One region of the Microbulbifer sp. GL-2 genome, then DNA from elsewhere that is predicted to be linked to it. Evidence: predicted binding sites of a transcription regulator. Region 1 holds the regulator's gene; each other region holds the start of a gene.
What was found. Region 1 encodes sigma-54, which starts transcription at its own class of promoters, with help from an activator protein. Its sites were predicted from a motif close to TGGCACANNNNTTGCNNT; they were not measured.
Positions count from the first base shown of each region.

Region 1 (7,330 bases):
TGGTAAAACGTGAGCGCTGGGTTGCTGTAGCCTGCTTGGCATAGCGCCCCATTACTCCGCGCGCAATAAAATCAAAATCCACAACCGGGTTCAGGACCCCCTCAACCGCAGTGTAATATTTTTGTGGATCGGAATTGGCATATTGCGAATTTGTACGAATCACACCCAGCAACTTTTGGGAAACCCCTTCAATCATGGTGTAGGGATTTTGGTTGGCGTGCGCCACAGGAACCACAGCAGAAACCAATACTGCGCAGAGTAAAAAATTTAGCCACCGGGAAAAACCGTACCGACCAGCCCAAAATGATGTGTTCACAAATAATCTCCAATTAGCAAATCATTCCTTGGACGCACATAGCGTAAATAAGTGCCATGACGATGCTACTGCCCATTTCTCCCGCAGGAACTCCAGGAGCCTTGTCGATCGTCCGTTGAGTGACAGAGCTGACAGCAGCGGCGGCAGACTATACCATGGCCACGCCCGTAGTTGTGGCAGTGTACGAGCGTGTCATTTGGCGCCTATTGAACAGTCTGCAGACTCTTACAGAGTCAGTTATCCGCTAGTAATATAGATTAGCACGACAACAACAATGACCTGGCCACAGCCGAGACCTGGCTCCTGAGTTCGTCAGGGTAAAAGGCTGCTTTGATCAATACCTTACAGCTAACAGTGTTTAACCAGAGGTACTCGATGACCCAAGATCTCGTATTGCAAGCAGGGCGACGCACCGTCCGTATGGAGACGGAAGCTGTTGCCGAACTGGAACAGAGAATTAACAACGAATTCCAACGCGCTTGCGAGATGATTTTGCAGTGTCGTGGCCGCGCTATTGTCACCGGCATGGGGAAGTCCGGGCATATCGGCCGCAAGATGGCTGCTACACTGGCCAGCACCGGCACACCGAGCTTTTTCGTTCACCCCGGTGAGGCCAGCCACGGGGATCTAGGCATGATTACCCGTGATGACTTGGTAATCGCTATTTCCAACTCAGGCTCCTCTGCAGAAGTCCTTACCCTGCTCCCTCTGCTGAAGCGGCTGAGCATCCCGATGATTAGTATGACAGGTAAGAGGGACTCCCCTTTGGCGCAGGCGGCCGATGCCAACCTGGATATTTCCGTGCAAACAGAGGCCTGCCCTCTGAATCTGGCCCCGACCTCTTCGACAACTGTCACTCTGGTAATGGGCGATGCCCTGGCAGTAGCCTTGCTGGAAGCCAGGGGATTTACTGCCGAGGACTTCGCCTTCTCCCACCCTGGCGGGGCCCTGGGACGACGCCTGCTTCTAAAGGTAGAGGACGTGATGCACGCAGGGGACGAGCTGCCTCAAGTAAGCACTGATACCTTACTGTCCAAGGCCCTTCTGGAGATGACCAGCAAGGGATTCGGCATGACGACTATCGTCGACCCCAAAGGGGGACTTCTCGGCGTCTTCACCGATGGTGACTTGCGACGTGTCATCGACCAGAAAGTTGAGCTGGATAAGGCCACCATGGAACAGGTTATGAGCCGCCGGCCAAAGACAGTCTCCGCCGACACTCTAGCCGCAGAGGCATTGAGAATCATGGAGGATTATAAAATCACCGCCCTGGTGGTAGAGGATGAAGCGCACTTTCCAATCGGCGTGTTGCATATGCACGATATTCTCCGCGCCGGAGTAATCTGAGATAATCAACAGTTACTAAGCGGATAAGTACCGCCCACCGACAGCATGTAAGGACTACCTGGTGATTTCTGATCAAGAATTGAATATCGCACTTAAAAAGGTGCGCTGGCTGGTACTGGATGTAGATGGTGTTCTCACCGACGGCAAACTCTATTTCGATAACAGCGGCAATGAACTGAAGACATTCAACACACTGGATGGGCACGGCATTAAAATGCTGCAGAACTCCGGTGTGCGGGTGGCCATTATCACAGGGCGACGCAGTAATGTGGTCGAGCGCCGTGCTCACGACCTCGGAGTTCATAAACTGATCCAGGGGCGAGAGGACAAATTTACCGCTTTGCAGGAACTTCTGACCGATGAGCCATGCCGCCTGGAGGACATTGCCTACATTGGCGATGATTACCCCGATCTTCTGGTGATGACACGTGTTGGCTGCCCGATTGCGCCACCCAATGCTGCTCCGCCGGTTCGGGACCGCGCCCTGTGGATAACCAGTTCACGTGGAGGTGAGGGCGCCGTACGCGAAGCCTGTGATCGGATTATGCAAGCACAGGACACTTTTGACGCAGCACTTGCGCCCTATACCGGAGAGAAATAATGCGCACCTGGTTGCCACTATTATTGGTGGTAGCGCTTATTAGCGCCGGGCTATGGTTCTCTGAGAGCCCACCTGAAGAGCTGTTGGGTATACGCCCTACCCCCAGCAACATAGCCGCGCAGCCGACCTGGTTATCCGTGACGCCAAAACCCGCCATTTCAATGAGGACGGGAACCTTGCCTATCGGGTAGATGCCGAGCAGATCACCTATTACCAGTTCAAACGTCGAGACAGGGCTGAACTGACTGAGCCGCGCATGCTTTTCTACCAGGATGATCAACAAAAATGGCGCACAGAATCCAGGCAGGGGGCGGCATATAACCGCGGCGAGCGCATTGTTTTGAGCGGCGATGTAGAAATTGATGAACTCCCATCTCCTGGGGGCATCAAACTACAAACCCCTAGTATCACTATCCTTCCGGATAAGGAATTCGCCGAAACGGACAGAGTTGTTACTATTAGTTCCGGCCCCAACCAGACTAAAGGGAAGGGAATGCGCGTATACCTCGATAAAGACCGGGTGGAAATCCTATCCGATGTAAAGAGCAACTATGACCCCGACTAAACTTCGCCACTGGCTACTGAAGAGTTCTGCGTTAACTGTACTCCTGACCGTAACCTCGGTGGCAAATGCATTGCCAGAAGATCGCCAGCAACGTATTAATATCAGTTCAGATGCAATGAATGCCGGCTTAAGCAGCAACCTAGTTGTTTACAACAATAACGTAGTAATAACCCAGGGATCCCTGAAAATAGAAGCCGATAGAGTAGAGGTCTACTTCACCCCCGAAAAAGAAATTAGTCGTGTTATAGCAATCGGGAGGCCCGCACGCTTTCAGCAAAAGGTATTGGAGGGGGAAAATCCCGTTAAAGCCCGCGCCGAACGAATTGTATATGCAGTCAGCTCTGAAGAACTGCAACTTACAGGCAAGGCCTACGTGGACAGGGATGGCAACACCTTGACTGCGGAAAAAATTGACTATGACCTATCTACCGAGCAGATGAGTGCAGAGGGCCAAGCCGGTAAGCGAATAGAGATGATCTGGCAACCTGAGAAAAAAGAAGACAGCCAAGCTCCTGGCAACGGAGACAGCCCATAAAGGCTCCACCCGAATTCGCAAACAATACAAGATAATATTTAAAAATTTCTACACCCGTGGGCGCCCTGTACTCACGGCATGGATAGATTTCGGTACACACTATGCCAACGCTAAAAGCGTTACACCTAGCCAAGCAATACAAGAAAAGAAAAGTCGTTCAGGATGTGTCTGTCAGCGTCTCCAGCGGCCAAGTAGTCGGCCTGCTTGGCCCCAATGGTGCCGGTAAGACAACCTGTTTTTACATGATCGCCGGCCTGGTTCAGGCGGATGCTGGCCAGGTGCTGATTGACGACGAAGATATAACCCGCTTATCCATGCATGGACGCGCCAGGAAGGGAATCGGCTACTTACCCCAGGAGGCTTCTGTATTCCGCCGCCTGTCCGTAAGAGACAATATCCTCGCCATCCTGGAGACCCGCAAAGACCTGTCCCGTACCGAGCGCCAGCAACAGGCCCAGGAACTCCTCCAGGAGTTCAACATCACCCATATAGAGCACAGCCTGGGAATGGCCCTTTCCGGCGGGGAGCGACGGCGGGTGGAAATTGCTCGCGCCCTGGCAACCAATCCTAGCTTCGTCCTCCTGGATGAACCCTTTGCTGGGGTGGATCCCATCTCCGTAAATGACATCAAGGAAATCATCCGCCACTTGCGGGATCGAGGTATTGGCGTCTTAATTACCGACCACAATGTTCGCGAGACCCTGGATATCTGCGAGACCGCCTATATCGTCAGCGAGGGCCACATTATCGCTGCTGGCACCCCGGATGAGGTACTTGCCAACCAGCAGGTTCGCGAAGTGTATTTGGGACACGAATTTACTATTTAGGGATAGATCACTGCATTTGTTACCGAATACCGCAAAGAAACACAGCTTTGTCATAAATTTTTTCACTTTGCCATAAAAAGACAAACCCTGCCGGCACGCTTATTGCTTGTAATACTTTGGGGGGCGGGGTAGTCTGCGCCATCTCAGGTTACATAGATAAACCCCCTGTGGTATCAGTCTGCAGCACCCCAATATGAAGCAGTCTCTTCAGCTAAAGCTCGGCACCCAGCTGACCATGACACCCCAGTTGCAACAGGCGATACGCCTATTGCAACTATCGACATTGGATCTTCAGCAAGAGGTTCAAGCCGCCCTTGATGGCAACCCGATGCTTGAGACTGAAACTGAAGAATCAGCTCCCGATTCAAACACTCCAGAACCCCAAGCCAAGATTGAATCTCCAGCTGAGCCAGATACCCCTCCTGAGCAGGCCATTGAGGAGAGGGAGCTCGCCGAGGGTGACTGGAACCAGAGCATCCCTGACGAGCTACCCGTAGATTCCCGCTGGGATGATGTGTACACCAGCCACAATGGAGGTATGGAGAGCGAAGAATCCGGCTTTGAGCGCAACTCAACCACAGACAGCCTGCAGGATCATCTGCGCTGGCAACTCAACCTGACCCCCCTATCCGAACTAGATAAATCGATCGGTGAGAACCTGATCGATGGCATAGAGCCCAGCGGGCTGTTAAGCGCAGCCATCGAAGATATCGCAAAATCCCTTTCAGTAGATGAAGACGAGGTTGTCGCGGTATTGCGGGCCATCCAACAGTTTGAGCCCGCAGGCTGTGGAGCCCGCAACCTGCGGGAGTGCCTGCTGCTGCAATTACAGCAACTCCCCGTTGAAACGCCCTGGATAAAACAGGCGCAAAATATTATTGAGCGCTACCTTGAGCTGCTCGGCAAACGGGATTTTCGTCAGTTGAGCCGACGTACACGCCTGAATGAGACCCAGCTCGGCGAAGTCATCCGGTTGATCCAGACCCTAAACCCCAGTCCGGGCGATGGCTTTGCGCAGCAGGAAACAGCTTATGTGATTCCAGACATCATTGTTTCCCGCCGAGAGTTTCGCTGGCAGGTGGACCTGAACCCGGAAATCACCCCCAAAATCCGTATTAACAGTCATTATGCGTCCATGGTTAAACGGGCGGACAATTCCCGTGACAACAATTTCCTGCGAGATCACCTGCAGGAGGCGCGCTGGTTTTTAAAAAGTCTGCAAAGCCGCCATGAGACTCTGCTCAAAGTAGCAAACTGTATCGTCGACAAACAACAGGGGTTTTTTGAGGAAGGGCCTGAGGCCATGCGCCCTATGGTGCTGGCCGATGTGGCTGAAGCCATTGGTATGCACGAATCCACCATATCCAGGGTGACCACACAGAAATACATGCTCACTCCTCGCGGAGTCTTCGAGCTGAAGTACTTCTTCTCCAGTCATGTGAGCACCGATTCCGGTGAGGATGCCTCCTCCACCGCCATTCGAGCGCTGATTCGCAAACTTATTGATGGAGAAACACCCCGCAAACCCCTCTCCGACAACAAAATCACCCAGGAATTGGATAATCAGGGTATCAAGGTAGCTCGCCGAACCGTGGCAAAATACCGGGAATCCATGGGTATTCCCTCTTCCAGTGAACGAAAACGGCTGGTCTAACCTTTCATAAGCAAGTTTGCGACCTGACTTAATTCTTGAGTCACAAGCTGCCTGGCGTCATTTACCCCCTCCTCTACAACCAAACTCCAAACTTTGAGTGTATCCTTCCATTCTGGCCCACTTCCTAGTAGGGTTGCGACCCGAATGGGAGGCGCGCCGGTATGTGATGCACTCGATTAGGAGAAATCCATGCAGATCAACATTAGTGGTCACCACGTCGACGTTACCTCGCCTATGCGCAACTACTGCGAAAGTAAGCTGGAAAAGCTATCCCGGCACTACGACAACATCACTAACGCTCAGGTCATCCTGTCCGTTGAAAAACTGATCCAAAAAGCTGAAGCTCGAGTACATATTAATGGTCACGATCTTTGTGCCGGTTCGGAAGACAAAGACATGTACGCGGCCATTGATGCGCTTACCGACAAGCTGGACCGCCAACTGAAAAAGCACAAAGAGAAGTTGCAGAACCATCGCTAAACTATGACACTCGAAGCATTACTCTCCCCCCGCCTAAGCCTTTGCCAACTGGCGGGGAGCAGCAAAAAAAAATTACTGCTCAATATTGCCCAGGCTATCGCCGAACAATACCCGCAACATGATTCCGATACTACGTTCAACCAGTTGATCGCTCGTGAGCGCCTGGGCTCGACCGGAATTGGAGAAGGGGTAGCCATCCCCCACTGTCGCTTGCCTGGTTGTGAACGCCCCATTGGTGTTCTCTGCACCATTGAGCCGGCAGTTGATTTTGATGCTATCGATCGTCAACCTGTCGACTTGTTGTTTGTCCTGCTCGTGCCCGAGGATGCGGAGCAACAGCATCTGGAAACACTGGCTGAAATCGCCGCATTATTTTCCAATAGCCTGGTAAGAGATAAATTACGACAAGCCAAAAACAGCGATGAACTTTACGCGCTGGCCGTAGATAGCGCCGCAGCCGCCTAAGCCTGGTACTGAGCTTTACCACGGGCAATGCAGGGATAGATTGTGGAATCGGTAACAGTTATTTCGCGAGTAATATTAGCGAGACAAGAATTCCAACGAACAGTGGTGTACAGGCCTGACAAAGGGGATCTTCATGCGTTTGGTGATTATCAGTGGTCGTTCCGGCTCCGGTAAAAGTTCCGCCCTGCAACTTTTGGAGGATGAGGGCTATAACTGTATCGACAATCTACCTACCAGCTTACTTCCCGAGCTGGTCAAGCGGGTTGAAGAGCAACCACCAGGAGAAGAAGCCCGCTTGGCACTCGGTGTCGACGCCCGCAACCTGTGGCAGGATATTAAGCAGGCTCCCAGGGTTATCGAATCCCTGCGAGCCAGCGGTATAAAATGTGATGTGATATTCCTGGACGCGCGTGAACCCGTACTGGTTCAACGTTTTAGCGAAACCAGGCGCAAACACCCACTCAGCAACGACTGTACCCACCTTCTCGAAGCACTAAACAAGGAAAAAGAACTACTCACTCCTATCTCGGCAATCGCGGA
Region 1 is NZ_AP019807.1:2,672,334-2,679,663, reverse strand. Features, by position in the region: gene GL2_RS11645 (phospholipid-binding protein MlaC) at 1-316, opposite strand, end outside; gene GL2_RS11640 (KpsF/GutQ family sugar-phosphate isomerase) at 692-1,663, shown strand; gene GL2_RS11635 (HAD family hydrolase) at 1,725-2,264, shown strand; gene lptC (LPS export ABC transporter periplasmic protein LptC) at 2,392-2,829, shown strand; gene lptA (lipopolysaccharide transport periplasmic protein LptA) at 2,816-3,364, shown strand; gene lptB (LPS export ABC transporter ATP-binding protein) at 3,466-4,191, shown strand; gene GL2_RS11615 (RNA polymerase factor sigma-54) at 4,385-5,845, shown strand; gene hpf (ribosome hibernation-promoting factor, HPF/YfiA family) at 6,035-6,325, shown strand; gene ptsN (PTS IIA-like nitrogen regulatory protein PtsN) at 6,329-6,790, shown strand; gene rapZ (RNase adapter RapZ) at 6,924-7,330, shown strand, end outside.

Region 2 (7,330 bases), 870 kb from region 1:
AAACACAATGGCCGGCAATGGAATATGGGCCTGGGTATTTATAAAGGTATTCGCTTTCACGTAGACACCTGCGGTTACAGGCGCTGGTAAATCCTCCATTCTTCTGCTTAGATAGAGCGCAAATAAGGCGCCCGATACCACAGGGCTTTCGCAGAAGCAGAGGAAGTTTCCGTGCAGGAAAAATTAGAAAGGCGCTCATTTATCCTTTCATTATTGCTGGTATCAGTGGCCTTCCTGCTGCTGGTAAAACCTTTTTTTACACCGATATTCTGGGCCTGTGCAACCGCCCTGATTTTTTATCCGGTGTACCGCCGGCTGATGCAGCGCTTTCCCAACTCACCCAACTCCATGGCACTACTGACACTATTCATGTGTATTGTGCTACTGGTAATACCCGTGCTTGTGGTAGCCACCTCATTTATTAACGAGGCAGTATCGCTGTATCACAAAGTACAAAATGGCGAGATTGATATTTCCAAATCCCTGGAACAGGTGCGCAGCACTTTTCCGCGAGTCAACGATGTGCTCGAAGGTATTGGTGTCGATATCGACGAGGCGAAGCAACGCTTACTCGGCGGAGTGATGAACGCGGGCAGCTTTATCGCCAAAAATGCTATTGAGGTAGGCCAGAACACTGTTAACTTTTTTGTCATGCTGGGCTTGATGCTCTATCTCACCTTCTTTTTAATCCGCGACGGTGAGCGACTGGTAAACCTGATTATTCACGCCCTGCCCCTCGGTGACGAACGCGAACACCTGCTGCTGGCCAAGTTTGCCGAGGTTACCCGCGCAACCATCAAGGGCAACCTGGTGGTCGCCATTACCCAGGGTACCCTGGGCGGTATTATTTTCTGGGTCCTCGACCTGCCCGCTCCACTACTGTGGGGTGTGCTAATGACCCTGCTATCGCTGTTGCCAGCTGTAGGTGCCGCATTGATCTGGTTCCCCGCATCCATTTATCTGTACGGGATTGGCGAGCCGATAAAGGCCTCCATACTGCTCGCCTACGGATTTACCGTCATTAGCCTGGTGGATAACCTGCTGCGCCCGATATTGGTTGGGCGAGATACCAAGCTGCCAGACTATCTTGTACTGTTTTCTACAGTGGGCGGCCTCTTTATGTTCGGTATCAGCGGCTTCGCCATAGGCCCGCTACTCGCAGCACTATTCCTCGCGTTTTGGGAGATATTTATGAGGGAGTTTGTTCATCCAGAAGATATGCTGATGCCACCTAAGCCTGACGGTGACTAAATTGTTTTAATCCGCTTCGGGGGCTGGGGACTCCCGTTCGCGCAGCGCTTTAAAACGCTGGTTGAGATTACTCATCGGCACCTGATCAACCAGCAGCACACCTTCATTGGCCCGGTCTAAATCGGCAATCAATAAAATCACCGTAGCGAATGTAAGTGCCAGGGCCAACACTACCTGCGCCGAACCACCGCGACTAGACCCCAGTTGGTAACCGATAGCAAACATGGCGAGTATGGTCATAAAATACAGCGCCAGCCATAGGGGCGCTGGAATACGATATTGTAAGCCCACCACCACCCTGGCACGATGCAAGTCCATCATCCTGTTAACCGGGTCGGCGAACTGGCGCAGATAATCTGCGTTGTAGTCCCAGGCGATATGGCCCTGTACCAACTGCCATAATTCCCGCTGAATTTCCTCGCTGCGAGCAATATCTGCAGGGCTCACCGGAGTGGAAGGATCAAAGTCGCGCAAATCCACATATTCCGCAAGTAGTCCACGGGCGCGATCGCGCTCCATCTCCTCGAGAAAACCCGCATTCAGGTAGGCCGCCTGGATGGTATTGACCTCCTGTAATAACAAGGCCTTGCGCTCATTAAAGCGGTCCGCCGTCATATTAAAGGTAAAGGCCAATACAAATGCCACCAAGCCCAGGGTCGCCGCCACAGCACTACCGATCGACGACTCTCCATTGATGGTTTCTTTTTTGAGTCGCCTACGCCCCCAGAATACCCCTAGCGCCAAAGCGCAGAGAACCAGCGCTACAGTAATCAGATAGATCAGCGGCAGTGGCAGCGTGTAAAATATATTGCCCGAATGCATAGGGGACCTCACAGACTCAGGAAAGTCTGGTCCAAGGAAATGGCACTGACCAGTTTTCCTAAACTCTCTACAGGGCAGGAGGTTCCATGGGCAACCACCTCCAACCTACTAGTGTGTACCACTTTGTAGCGGTAGCATAGGCGCAATTTGTTCAAGAGCGATTTGACCTATGAAATACTGGATTACCCTGATTGTGACTGCATTTTTCAGCCTGCCAGTGATGGCACTTGAAGTTGGCGACAAGGCGCCGGACTTCTCCCTCAAGGGATCTGATGGCAACACACACAGGCTGGCTGAGCACAAAGGTAAAAATGCTGTGGTCATTGCCTGGTATCCACGGGCCTTTACCAAAGGCTGCACCATCGAGTGCAAGTCACTGGCAAAAAATGGGCACAGAATTCGTCAATTTAATACGGCCTATTTTATGGCGAGCACCGATGATATCGATGAAAACATACGCTTCGCCAAACAAAACGGCGCCGACTTCCCCCTCCTGAGCGATCCAACGGGAGAGGTCGCCAAATCCTATGGCGTATTAATTCCAATGATAAATATCGCACGGCGCATTACCGTCTATATCGGTAAGGATGGAAAAATTCTAAAAATTGATAAAGATATCAACCCTGCCACCAGCGCAGAGGATATCGCCAGGAATCTGGCCAAACTCGGTGTGGAAAGAAGTGAACTTTAAATAAATATCAAGCAAAGTGGCTCTAGTTTCTTTACTAAGGGCCACTTTTATTCAGGCCGGTTTAGTTGTCATACTTCGTCACTGTATTACGAAAGAGATACCAAAACAGCATTTCTCCCCCTCGAAATCTCCAAGCCATTTACAAACACTCAAGGTCTCCTCTCCCTGACTGGATTTAACTACATGCTCAAGTAAATAATCCGGTTCGCCGCTAGCAAAGACGCGCATATCCGCCTTCCTTAACGCCTCGGCATTCTCCGCCCAGACCAACTGGTTATCAGTCTTCCCTACCACATCCTCACCTGCCAACTCACAGATCTTGCGATTAGCCCAAATATATTTTTCGCCTTTATCTTTCACCCAAAACAGGAATGGCACGTTATCGACAACACTGAGCTCTCCGGCGTTCATAGAAATCCCCTCTGACAGCTACTCACACATTTAAAATCAATTAATAAATAAAAGTGTAAAAGCCAAAGAGAAATTTGCCCGCTTCATTCATTGAAATTTTAAAGTGAAAATCTAATTCATCCGTTTCAATAGGGTTTACAGTACAAAATTAATCCCTAATACCCGCTAATTTCCAATTCTTTAAGTTTTCTCGTCAGTGTATTCCGCCCCCAACCCAGCAAGTCCGCTGCATCGCGCTTGCGCCCAGCCGTGTGCTTCAAGGCAATTTCTATTAAAGCGCGTTCAAAAGCGGGAACAGCCTCACTGAGTATTTCACGCCGTCCGGAAGAAAGGGCTTGATCCGCCCAGATACGCAGGGACTTTTGCCAGTCCAGCGGAGACTCAGCCTCTTGCCCCTGTTGATGCAGCTCCTGGGGCAGGTCTTCAATATGCACTTCGCGACCAGAGGCCATTACAGTAATCCAACGACAGGTATTTTCCAGCTGGCGTACATTGCCAGGCCAGTCGAGCCCCGACAGGTATTCCTCGCTTTCCTTGGTCAGGATTTTTGGCTCCACCCCCAGGTCTTTGGCGGCGGCATTGAAAAAATGGCGCACCAATCTGGGGATATCCTCGCGGCGATCAGCAAGCCTGGGAATATGAATACGAATTACATTCAGGCGGTGGAACAGATCCTCACGAAACTTGTGCTGAAGCACCAGTTCCTCAAGATTTTGATGGGTAGCAGCGATAATACGCACATCCACTTTTACCGGTGTATGGCCACCTACCCGGTAAAACTCCCCATCCGCCAGGACGCGTAATAAGCGGGTCTGGGTTTCCGCAGGCATATCGCCAATTTCATCCAGGAAGAGAGTACCGCCATTGGACTGCTCAAAACGACCGGCGCGTTGCGAGCTAGCACCCGTAAAAGCACCTTTTTCATGGCCAAACAATTCAGACTCCATCAGATCCTTGGGGATGGCGGCCATATTCAGGGCGATAAATGGCTTATCTCTGCGCGGACTGTGATTGTGTAGTGCCTGTGCCACCAACTCTTTACCAGTGCCGGACTCACCATTGATCAATACCGTAATATTGGAGTGTGACAGTCGGCCTATTGCACGGAAGACTTCCTGCATGGCAGGTGCTTCGCCAATAATTTCTTTATTTTCAGTGCCATTCTCCGGCTCAAAACGTTCCTCCTGCGCCTGCTCACTCGCGTGTACCAATGCACGGCGCGTGACGGCTACTGCTTCATCGATATCAAAAGGCTTGGGCAGGTATTCGAAAGCGCCACCCTGGTAGGCGGCAACAGCGCTATCCAGGTCCGAGTGGGCAGTCATAATAATAATTGGCAGGCTCGGGCGCTCCGCCTGGAAACGCTGCAGTAATTTGAACCCATCGGAGCCCGGCATACGAATATCACTGATCACCACATCCGGTGAGTCACTATAAAAATCATCCAGGGCACGGTCGCCGCTCTCGTAACATTGTGTCTCTATTCCCTCACGAGAAAGCGCCCTTTCCAGCACCCAGCGGATAGATCGGTCGTCGTCAATAATCCAAACGCGATTACTCATTCTCTAGGTTCCTGTATTGGCTGATTCGGTAGCAAGTGGCAAATAAATCTGGAATACAGTGCGGCCGGGACGGCTATCGCACTTAATTAGGCCGCGATGCTGATTGATAATGTTCTGCGATATGGAAAGGCCCAACCCCGAACCCTCGGCACGCCCGGAAATCATCGGGAAAAAGATACGCTCACGAATCTCCTCGGGAATACCCGAGCCGTTATCTTCAATTTCAATGCGGCATACCAGCGGGCAGTTGCGCCGGCCGATAGTGAATTGACGCTGTACTCTGGTGCGTAACACCATTTCGCCGCTGGTGAGGCCAATGCTCTCGCTAATTGACTGCATGGCATTGCGGGCAATATTCAGCAATGCCTGAATCAGCTGTTCACGATCTGCCGGCACATCGGGAATAGAGGGGTCATAATCCCGGCGGATGCCCAGCTCACCACCACACTCCGCCTCCAGCAACTGCGCCACCCGCTCCAAAATTTCATGGATATTGGTATCCACCAACTGTACCGGTTGACGCGGCCCCAGCAGGCGGTCCACCAAATTACGCAGGCGATCCACCTCCTCAATGATGATCTGGGTGTACTCCTCGAGGGAGGCATCTGGCAACTCCCGTTGCAAAAGTTGTGCGGCGCCGCGAATACCACCGAGAGGATTTTTCACTTCGTGGGCCATACCCCGCACCAGATTGCGCGCGGTTTCCTGAGTGCTGAGCAGTGCATCTTCGCGGGCAATGCGCAGAAGGCGGTCCATCGCTTGCACCTCAACCAATAGGACACCCAGCTCCGGCAACGGGCTTACCGAGTAATCTACGGTGCGCGCCTCCAGATTGTGCAGGCGCCAACGAGCACGTCGCACAGTGTATTTTTCACCGCTAGATAAAGCGCTCTGCAGGGCCTTTTGCGCATCTACTGACTCTCGTACCACCTCTTCCAGTGGCAGGCCAATGACCCGAGTGCTGGATGCCGCCAACAGGTCCTCGGCAGCGTTGTTCAGATAGCAGAGAGATAACTTGTCATCCAGCACCAGGACAGCTGAAGTGAGGTTGTCTAGAAGCTGGCGCAACTGGCGATCTTTGAGCATTCAGTGGTTTCCGGTTCTCTGCGGCGGCCAGGGTAAAGTTCTCCACCCGGCGCGGTAAGCCCTTGTATCTAGCCAGTGCAAAAAGCAAACCAAAATGGCGCACAGGGTCATCTACAGCCGCAACACCCAATTTAGAAGGGTAATTGCAGTGCGCAAATCGACACGAGTCGTTTATACAACCCTTAAGGATCAAGCCCGCGCAGCTAGAAGAAGAGAATGCACCACAGTGGTGCAAAGGTCAAAATTTAACCTTTCTGGAGGGGCATAGTGAATACAATGTGCGAGACAGAGAAGACAGGCAAAAAATAATGAGGCCCTGCTACCACCTAGAACGGCAGCAGGTAACCGAGGTACTCAGGGCTGAGATTGTGACTGGGCCAGGCTGGATCCAAGTAGTGAAGCTTTGGGCACCCGGGGTGCCTGAGGGTTAGTGTTGTCCAGTTGGGCCACACTGGGGCGCTTCACATAAACGGTAATTACCTGGGAGCGGGCCAGTACTTGCCCACTGGCATTGACAAGCACCGCCTGCACGCTGTGACTGCCGCGCTCCAGAGCTGATATATCTAAGTTTGAGCCCGCAGAGCTACCACTCCACGGTTGACCATCTACCACCGCAAAAAAACTGGCGCCTTCTGGATAGGCCGGCTGCACATCCACTTGCAGGGGAATAAAGCGCTGTCCCGGAGGAATAGTGGCGCCGTCAATCGGACTCACAATCTGGATGGAAACTGGACCGGAGCTGCCCTCTTTGCTGCCTTCATCTCTCCCCTCATTTTTTGGAGAGAGCTTGCGGGTTGGCTGCGTACGCGGCAGAGCAATCGGCTGAACATTAATTGGGGCCAGTTCGACCTTTTGTGCATCGCCATTGGCAGGCGGTGTATCGCTGAAAGTGACCTGGCCATCGGGACCGATAACCTTGTAGATGGCGCCAGAACCACTGCCACCGTCAGTACCAGCCAGGGCAACCATGGGGATGACAAGGAAAAGTGCCTGAAGCAGTCTCATATATCCCATAAAACGTGTTCGGCCGCTTTGCGGACGCTCCTTTTCACCTACCCCTGTCGGGGATTCAATCGGATTGGGCAGTACTCACATAAACCGCCAGAACCACAAGCGGCAAAAACAACCTTCCCAACTGACAGTTTACCCGCAATAAAAAAGCCCGCACCAGGGCGGTGCGGGCTTTTCGAGAACAGCTAGGCGGCAACTTTGTGATGCCGGTCGCTATTACACGGAGTAGTACATGTCGAACTCGACCGGGTGAGTGGTCATATTCAAGCGCTCTACTTCTTCGCGTTTCAGCTCGATGTAAGCATCGATCGCGTCGTTGGTGAATACCCCACCTTCAATAAGGAACTCGCGATCCTTATCCAATGCATCCAGGGCACCTTCCAGGCTGGCAGCAACGGTCGGGTACTCGGCCAACTCTTCCGGCGGCAGATCGTACAGGTCCTTGTCGGCGGCATCTCCGGGGTGAATCTTGTTCTTAATGCCGTCGAGGCCCGCC
Region 2 is NZ_AP019807.1:1,804,563-1,811,892, reverse strand. Features, by position in the region: gene GL2_RS07955 (D-Ala-D-Ala carboxypeptidase family metallohydrolase) at 1-90, shown strand, start outside; gene GL2_RS07950 (AI-2E family transporter) at 172-1,251, shown strand; gene GL2_RS07945 (hypothetical protein) at 1,258-2,073, opposite strand; gene GL2_RS07940 (peroxiredoxin) at 2,243-2,764, shown strand; gene GL2_RS07935 (PAS domain-containing protein) at 2,843-3,175, opposite strand; gene ntrC (nitrogen regulation protein NR(I)) at 3,331-4,737, opposite strand; gene glnL (nitrogen regulation protein NR(II)) at 4,741-5,823, opposite strand; gene GL2_RS07920 (DUF4124 domain-containing protein) at 6,178-6,828, opposite strand; gene glnA (glutamate--ammonia ligase) at 7,051-7,330, opposite strand, start outside.
Region 2: glnL (nitrogen regulation protein NR(II)) is a predicted target of sigma-54. The motif match lies at 5,898-5,915, and genes of this name have one in related genera.

Region 3 (7,330 bases), 880 kb from region 1:
CTGTTTGTTATACCCTGTGTTCATGGTTTTCTCTGCTGCTCTACCGGCTACAACTTTCCGCTAATGATCAAGCGTCGGGTAGCGTCACTGCATTCATCGGCGCTATGAAGCTGCGCTGAGTATAGGGGGATTCGCTCACCGACCAAAGTAGCAAGCTAAAGTATCTGTAAACCAAACTTAAGAACTGAGAAACCGTGACACAAATTGATCTGACTTGGGGCGATATTCTGACCTTGCGTGGTGATGCACTCGCATGCCCTGCACATAAACACCTTATTTGTGGACGTGGGCTTTCCGCTCAAATTTTTGCCCTGGGTGGTAGAGAGCTTGAGCAACAGTGTAAAAAACAACCGGAATGTGCGGTGGGGGAGGCGCGTATCACCAAAGCTTTCCACCTGCCAGTGGATTATCTGTTGCATACGGTTACACCACAGTGGAGTAGTGGTGATCAATGGGGTGCTCAGGCGATAAAACAGCTACGATATTGCTACGAAAGTGTGCTTGACCTGGCAGAAAAAAAAGCCCTTAAGCATATTCTTTTTCCTGCACTTGGAGCAGGTACTAATCGATTTCCCCATGTGATTGCCGCACACCAGGCTTTGGAAGTACTGCATGAGTATACTGATAAGTTCGAGCAAATTACGGTTTGCCTGCATTCTCCAACTGCTTTGAGCGAGTGGCAAAGTGTTGAACGAAGATTCTTTAGAGTTTGATGCTTTCCTGAGTACGTCCGTACTATTAAGCCGTATGGCTAGATTCAACAATGTCAAAATAGAGTCTTGTCTTGCCAGATAAATTCTGTACAGCGACTTTACGATAATTTTAAAGTTGAGAATAAAAAATATTCAATAGAGGGAAAATTATCTAGCTCTTGATACTTCCTGTTGATTTTATGGGTTTTTGAAGAACCAGTTATGTAATGAAGTTCATTGCAATTTATTTAATTTGAAAGCAAGAAAGGAATCATGAAAAACCGTCCAGGTAATTTTGAACCTCCATACCCTTCTTGGGAGTTGGCTCTTCCTCCTGAGGCATGGTATGTACAGTGCCAGGTTGCTTTACAGTTGATGGATGGCAAGCTAAATGATTTGCTATTTAGTCGCCTGGCAAATTCTTTGTCTCTTGCTGAGGGCTTACTACATTTTGAGCGCGCAGGTCATATTGACTCTCAGGGTGCTTATAATGATATCGCCATTACATACTGGACCTGTGAAGACTCCATGAATGAGTGGCTGCCCAAGGGAATTAGTGAGTTGGCGGTAAATATCAGGGAGGGGTGTGGGTTCTGGTATGAAGCACTGGCTGTTCCACGCAGCCATTTCGAAGTCTCGGCATCTATGCCAATAGCGGACTGGGGCCTTTTTCGACATTTTGAAGTTTGTGAGCAAAGAGATCATGCTTATTGGGGAGCTATGCGTGATCGTATTGCTGCAGCCGAGAATGATGGACTTCCAGGCCATTTAAAAAAACTGGAGCCAGTATTGCTAGCAGAACAATCAGGTGAAGAGATCATGCTGCCTGAAAATGCCTGCATGATCCGAACTGTGCAGGGTTATTCAACGGTAAGTTCTGTCGAGCGGGAAACCTACGTAGAGAAGTTATTCCCAAAATATGAGCAGGGAGTAAGGTATCTTGCTGAAAATCCAATTAAATCTCGCTGTCTCAGTGCGCGTCTTTTACAAGATGAGAAGCCGGCACGGGGAAGGCCCGATACAGAGACAATAGCCTGGTTTGTCTCACTGAAAGACTTGGAAAACTGGGTACATAATCACCACACGCACAAAGCTATCTACACAGCGGCTCAACAACATGCAGTACGTTTTGCCCCTGAGATGCACCTGCTGTTAAGTCATGAGGTTGCTGTGGTTCCCCGGGGTAAGGGAAAGGCCATGTACAGAGGGTGCCATCCTGGAACCGGATTGAGGCGATTTCTGAGGTAAAAAGGAATGATATTTGGAGGTTATAAATAATTATCCTGCCCTTCTAATCAAGGAATAGACTGCTGTCTGAAACCAGATTTGAAGAATAAACGGCAAGGTTTATTAGTACTCAACCCCTGAGGATATCCTGATTGGGAAAATTGCCAGTCATAAAACTTGTTGTCAGTAGGTCTACCTTCATGGATTTTGATTGCGGCAATGAATTTCATTCCGGCTGCTGAAAATCGAATGAAATTTGATCCTGGGGTGGATATTGACTCCGTATTTTCTTGGTGCCCGGAATTGCGTTTGCAAGCGAATAAATAATCCCATTAGGTACGGAGAACCTGTGAGGATACTAGATGTAATGAGTGTAAATTTTTGGCGTAAATAGAGGCTCAAGCAGAAAAACAGCTGCAAGCTATTAATAAAAAGGGCCCAATTGGGCCCTTTTTATTTCTCAGAAGAAAATCATTTCTTCGCGCGCTTGCGCATATTTTCCTGCAGGATTTTCTTGCGCAAACGGATAAAGTTTGGTGTTACCTCTACCAGTTCATCATCTTCGATAAATTCCAGCGCCTGCTCAAGGGTGTGGCGAATAGGCGGCGACAGGGTGAGTGCGTCATCGGTACCGGAAGCGCGCACGTTGGTTAGCTGCTTGGCTTTGGTGGGGTTAACCACGAGATCGTTGCCGCGGGAGTGAATACCGACGATCTGACCTTCATAGACTTCTTCACCATGGCCCAGGAACAAGCGACCGCGGTCTTGCAGAGCGAACAGGCCGTAGGCGAGGGTCTTGCCTTTGACCATGGAAACCAGAACACCGTTGATACGTTTGGCCACTTCGCCCTGCTTCACCGGACCGTAGTGGTCGAAGATGCTGGTCATGATGCCGGAACCACTGGTGATGGTGAGGAACTGCGAGCGGAAGCCGATCATGCCGCGGGAGGGCACGATAAAGGTCAGGCGCACGCGGCCTTTGCCGTCCGGTTCCATATTGGTGAGGTCGGCCTTACGCAGACCCAGCTCTTCCATAATCGGACCCTGGTGTGGTTCCTCAACGTCGATAACCACCTGCTCATAGGGTTCGTGGATTTCTCCGTCAACTTCTCTCTGCACCACTTCGGGGCGGGATACACCCAATTCAAAACCTTCGCGGCGCATGGATTCGATCAGAACAGACAAGTGCAGCTCGCCACGGCCGGAAACCTTGAATTTATCCGGGGAGTCGCCTTGCTCTACGCGCAGAGCCACGTTGTGGATCAGCTCCTGGTCCAGGCGCTCTTTGATATTGCGGGAGGTGACGTACTTGCCGTCCTGACCGGCAAAGGGAGAGTCGTTGACCTGGAAAGTCATGCTCACGGTGGGCTCGTCCACGCTCAGGGCGGGCAGGGCTTCCGGGGTGTCGACATCACACAAGGTGTCGGAGATATTCAACTCGCCCACACCGGTGATGCAGACGATGTCGCCGGCACTAGCCTGCTCAACCTCGACACGCTCCAGACCCAGGTAGCCCATAACCTGAAGTACCTTGGCCTTGCGCGAATTGCCTTCGCGGTCCAGTACTACAACCTGTTGATTGGGCTTCAGGGTACCGCGAGTGATACGACCAACGCCGATCACGCCGACATAGCTGGAATAATCCAGGGCGGAAATCTGCATCTGGAAGGCGCCGGTAGGGTCGACTTTGGGCGGCTCAACCTTGTCCACAATCATCTGGAACAGAGGCGTCATATCGTCCGCCATGTCGGTATCGTCGAGGCCGGCAATGCCGTTCAGGGCAGAGGCGTAGACTACCGGGAAATCGAGTTGTTCATCGGTGGCACCGAGGCTGTCGAACAGGTCGAAAACCTGGTCCATTACCCAATCCGGGCGGGCGCCAGGGCGGTCGATTTTATTGATGACCACGATAGGGTTGAGGCCCTGCTCAAAGGCTTTCTGGGTAACGAAGCGGGTCTGCGGCATAGGGCCGTCCACAGCATCGACGAGCAGTAATACTGAGTCGACCATGGACAGCACGCGCTCTACCTCACCGCCGAAGTCGGCGTGCCCGGGAGTGTCGACGATATTGATGCGGTAGTCGTTCCAGCGAATAGCGGTGTTCTTCGCCAGGATGGTGATGCCGCGCTCACGCTCTTGATCGTTGGAGTCCATGACCCGCTCGGCGCCTTCGTCGCGGCGGTCGAGGGTGCCGGACTGGGACAGCAGCTTGTCCACCAGGGTGGTTTTGCCGTGGTCTACGTGGGCGATAATCGCAATATTGCGCAGATTGTCTATCACTGGGGGCCTCTGGGCGTTAAATCTTGGTAAATCGGGGCGGGGGCCTGCGGGGTATCAACAGCAGCATTCCGGCCAAAGGCGGCGATTATAGGGGGGGCGAATGACAATTGGGAGTAATTTTGAGTAAAAAATCACCGCCCGCTCTCAGAGGGGCGGGCTCTGGGAGCGGGAACAGGCGCAGGCAGAGGACTGTCCGCGCCCTGATTACTTCTTGATACCTTCCGGCCTGTGCGGGAGCTGCGGGCGCAGCACACCGACATTGCGGAAGCCCTCATCCATCAGGTGAGAGGCATGCAGCCGGCTCATAACACCGCGGGCACAATAGAGTAGGTATTCACGCTCCTGATCCAATTGGGCGAAGCTGTTGTTGAGGCGGTAGAAGGGGATGGTCTGAACTTCGCAGCCCTCCAGCTCCAGCGGGTCCATTTCCTCCTCATCGGGGTGGCGGATATCGAGTACCACGGCACTGCCGGGCTCTTCGCGAATTTCCACTTCCGGCGCCTGGCCGTCAACCTCCTCGATGACTTCGTCGATATTCTGGATCGAACGATTGCTGATAGCGCGATCGAGGACGGTGAAATCGAAGCGGTTTTCCTCGGATTCCACCTTCTCAATCTTCGCGCGAGTGGTGGGTTTGACCGAGATTACGCCACAATATTCGGGCATATTTGCCGCGAATTCTTCTGTGCCGATTGCCCTGGAGGTACGGATAATGTCAGTTTTATCGGTGGTAATCAGCGGGCGCAGAACCAGGGTATTAGTGACACTATCGATCACTGCCAGGTTCTTCAGGGTCTGGCTGGATACCTGGGCAATGGCTTCGCCGGTTACTACAGCGTCCACTTCCAGCTCCTTGGAAATGACATCGGCGGCACGCAACATCATGCGCTTTAAAATTACGCCCATATGGGAGTCGTCGACGCGCTCGAGAATTTCCGCCACTACCTCATCAAATGGCACTGTCACGAAACGCACCCGATGGGAAGCACCGTATTTATTCCATAGGTAGTAGGCCACTTCCTTCACGCCCAGCTCATGCTGGCGCCCACCAAGGTTGAAAAACAGGAAATGGGTACGCAGACCGCGCTTCATCATCAGGTAGCTGGCAACGGTAGAGTCAAAACCGCCGGATACCAGTGATAGCACCGGGTCCTGTGTGCCCAACGGAAAGCCACCGAGACCGGGGTGCTGAACTTCGATCACGTTGAGTTTGTCGTGGCGGACTTCCAGCTTCACGGTGATATCCGGGTTCTTCAGTTTTACCCCGGCCGCCTCCGTATTCTTGTTGAGGCCACCACCCACATACTGTTCCACATCCAGGGACTGGAAGTCGTGCTTGCCGGTGCGCTTTACCCGTACACAAAAAGTTTTGCCCTTCAGCGCCGGGCCCCAAACCGCCAGGGTCTTCTCATACATATCGTGCAGGTCGCCCAGGGGGAACTGGCGTACACGGGAGAAGTTGGCGATGCCGGGTGTGTGGGAGAGAACCTCTTCGATACGCCCACCGAGGTGGGCTACGGCATCCGGGGCGATCACATCGATCTTTTCCCAGTCTTTGCGCACCTGGATACGATCGTCCAGCTGGCGCAGCAGGCGCTGCAGGTTGTCCTTGAGCTGCCGCGACATACGCTTGCGCACAGGGTTACTCTTGATGGTGATCTCGGGGAAAAACTTGACGACAAAGTGCATGGGAATCCGTCGGGTACCGCATGTTGATAGAAGGTGCGGCATTATAAACTAGCCAGAGGCAACTTGGTTGCGCACCGTTATCGGGCGGAGCTTGGATTAATGTGCGCCATATTGGTGCGTGTACGTGTGGCCGCCCAGCCACAATGCATCTATCCTGCCCCAGTCGGTCCTGCACTGAGGTTAGCACCGGCGACAACCGCCACTGCGACACAGTTGCCCTAATTTGGCACACTCCTTGCTTTATTTCACGCCAGGTAAAGAGTGAATGCCGGCAGCATAGGCATAGCGACCAAATACTTTTCAAGACCTGGAGGACAGCAATGTCAGCGAAAACGCTCGGTTTGATTAATGAAAGTGAAGCAAAATGGGTAGACCTGCGCTTCACCGATACCAAGGGTAAAGAGCAGCACGTTTCCATCCCAGTATCGGAAATTGACGGCGAGTTCTTCGAAGAAGGAAAGATGTTTGATGGTTCCTCCATCGCCGGCTGGAAGGGCATTAACGAGTCCGACATGATCCTGATGCCGGATGATGAAACTGCTTTCCTCGACCCCTTCACCGATGAGAGTACTGTAATTATTCGCTGTAACATCGTAGACCCGATCACCGGTCAGGGTTACGAGCGCGACCCCCGCTCCATCGCCATGCGCGCAGAGGAATACCTGAAGTCTACAGGCCTGGGTGATACCGCACTGTTTGGCCCCGAGCCCGAGTTCTTTGTCTTTGACGATATCACCTGGGGCGCCGAAATGGGCGGTGCCTTTTACAAGATCAACTCTGAAGAAGCGGCTTGGTCTTCTGGTCACAATTTCAGTGAAGGTAATATCGGCCACCGTCCCGGCGTTAAGGGTGGCTACTTCCCAGTTCCCCCGGTTGACTCCCTGCACGATGTGCGTGCTGCTATGTGTTCCGCTATGGAGCAAATGGGCCTGCAGGTAGAAGTGCACCACCACGAAGTTGGCACCGCTGGCCAGTGTGAGATTGGCGTAGCCGCCAATACCCTGACCAAGAAAGCGGACGAGGTACAGATTCTAAAATATGCAGTGCACAATGTAGCGCACGCCTACGGTAAGACTGCGACCTTCATGCCCAAGCCTCTGGTAGGTGACAATGGTTCCGGCATGCATGTACACCAGTCCTTCACCAAGGATGGTGTAAACCAGTTTGCTGGCGACGCATACGCGGGCCTGTCTGAGGCAGCCCTCTATTACATCGGCGGTATCGTGAAGCACGCACGCGCGCTGAACGCGATTTGTAACGCGTCCACTAACTCCTACAAGCGTCTGGTACCGGGCTTTGAAGCGCCGGTTATTCTGGCCTACTCCGCGCGCAACCGCTCCGCCTCTATCCGTATCCCGTATGTGACTTCGCCGAAGGGCAAGCGTATCGAGACCCGCTTCCCAGATCCGACCGCCAACCCTTATCTGGCGTTTGCCGCGCTG
Region 3 is NZ_AP019807.1:1,797,228-1,804,557, forward strand. Features, by position in the region: gene GL2_RS07890 (diguanylate cyclase) at 1-24, opposite strand, end outside; gene GL2_RS07895 (macro domain-containing protein) at 195-713, shown strand; gene GL2_RS07900 (phenylacetaldoxime dehydratase family protein) at 966-1,940, shown strand; gene typA (translational GTPase TypA) at 2,391-4,199, opposite strand; gene thiI (tRNA uracil 4-sulfurtransferase ThiI) at 4,404-5,888, opposite strand; gene glnA (glutamate--ammonia ligase) at 6,209-7,330, shown strand, end outside.
Region 3: glnA (glutamate--ammonia ligase) is a predicted target of sigma-54. The motif match lies at 6,113-6,130, and genes of this name have one in related genera.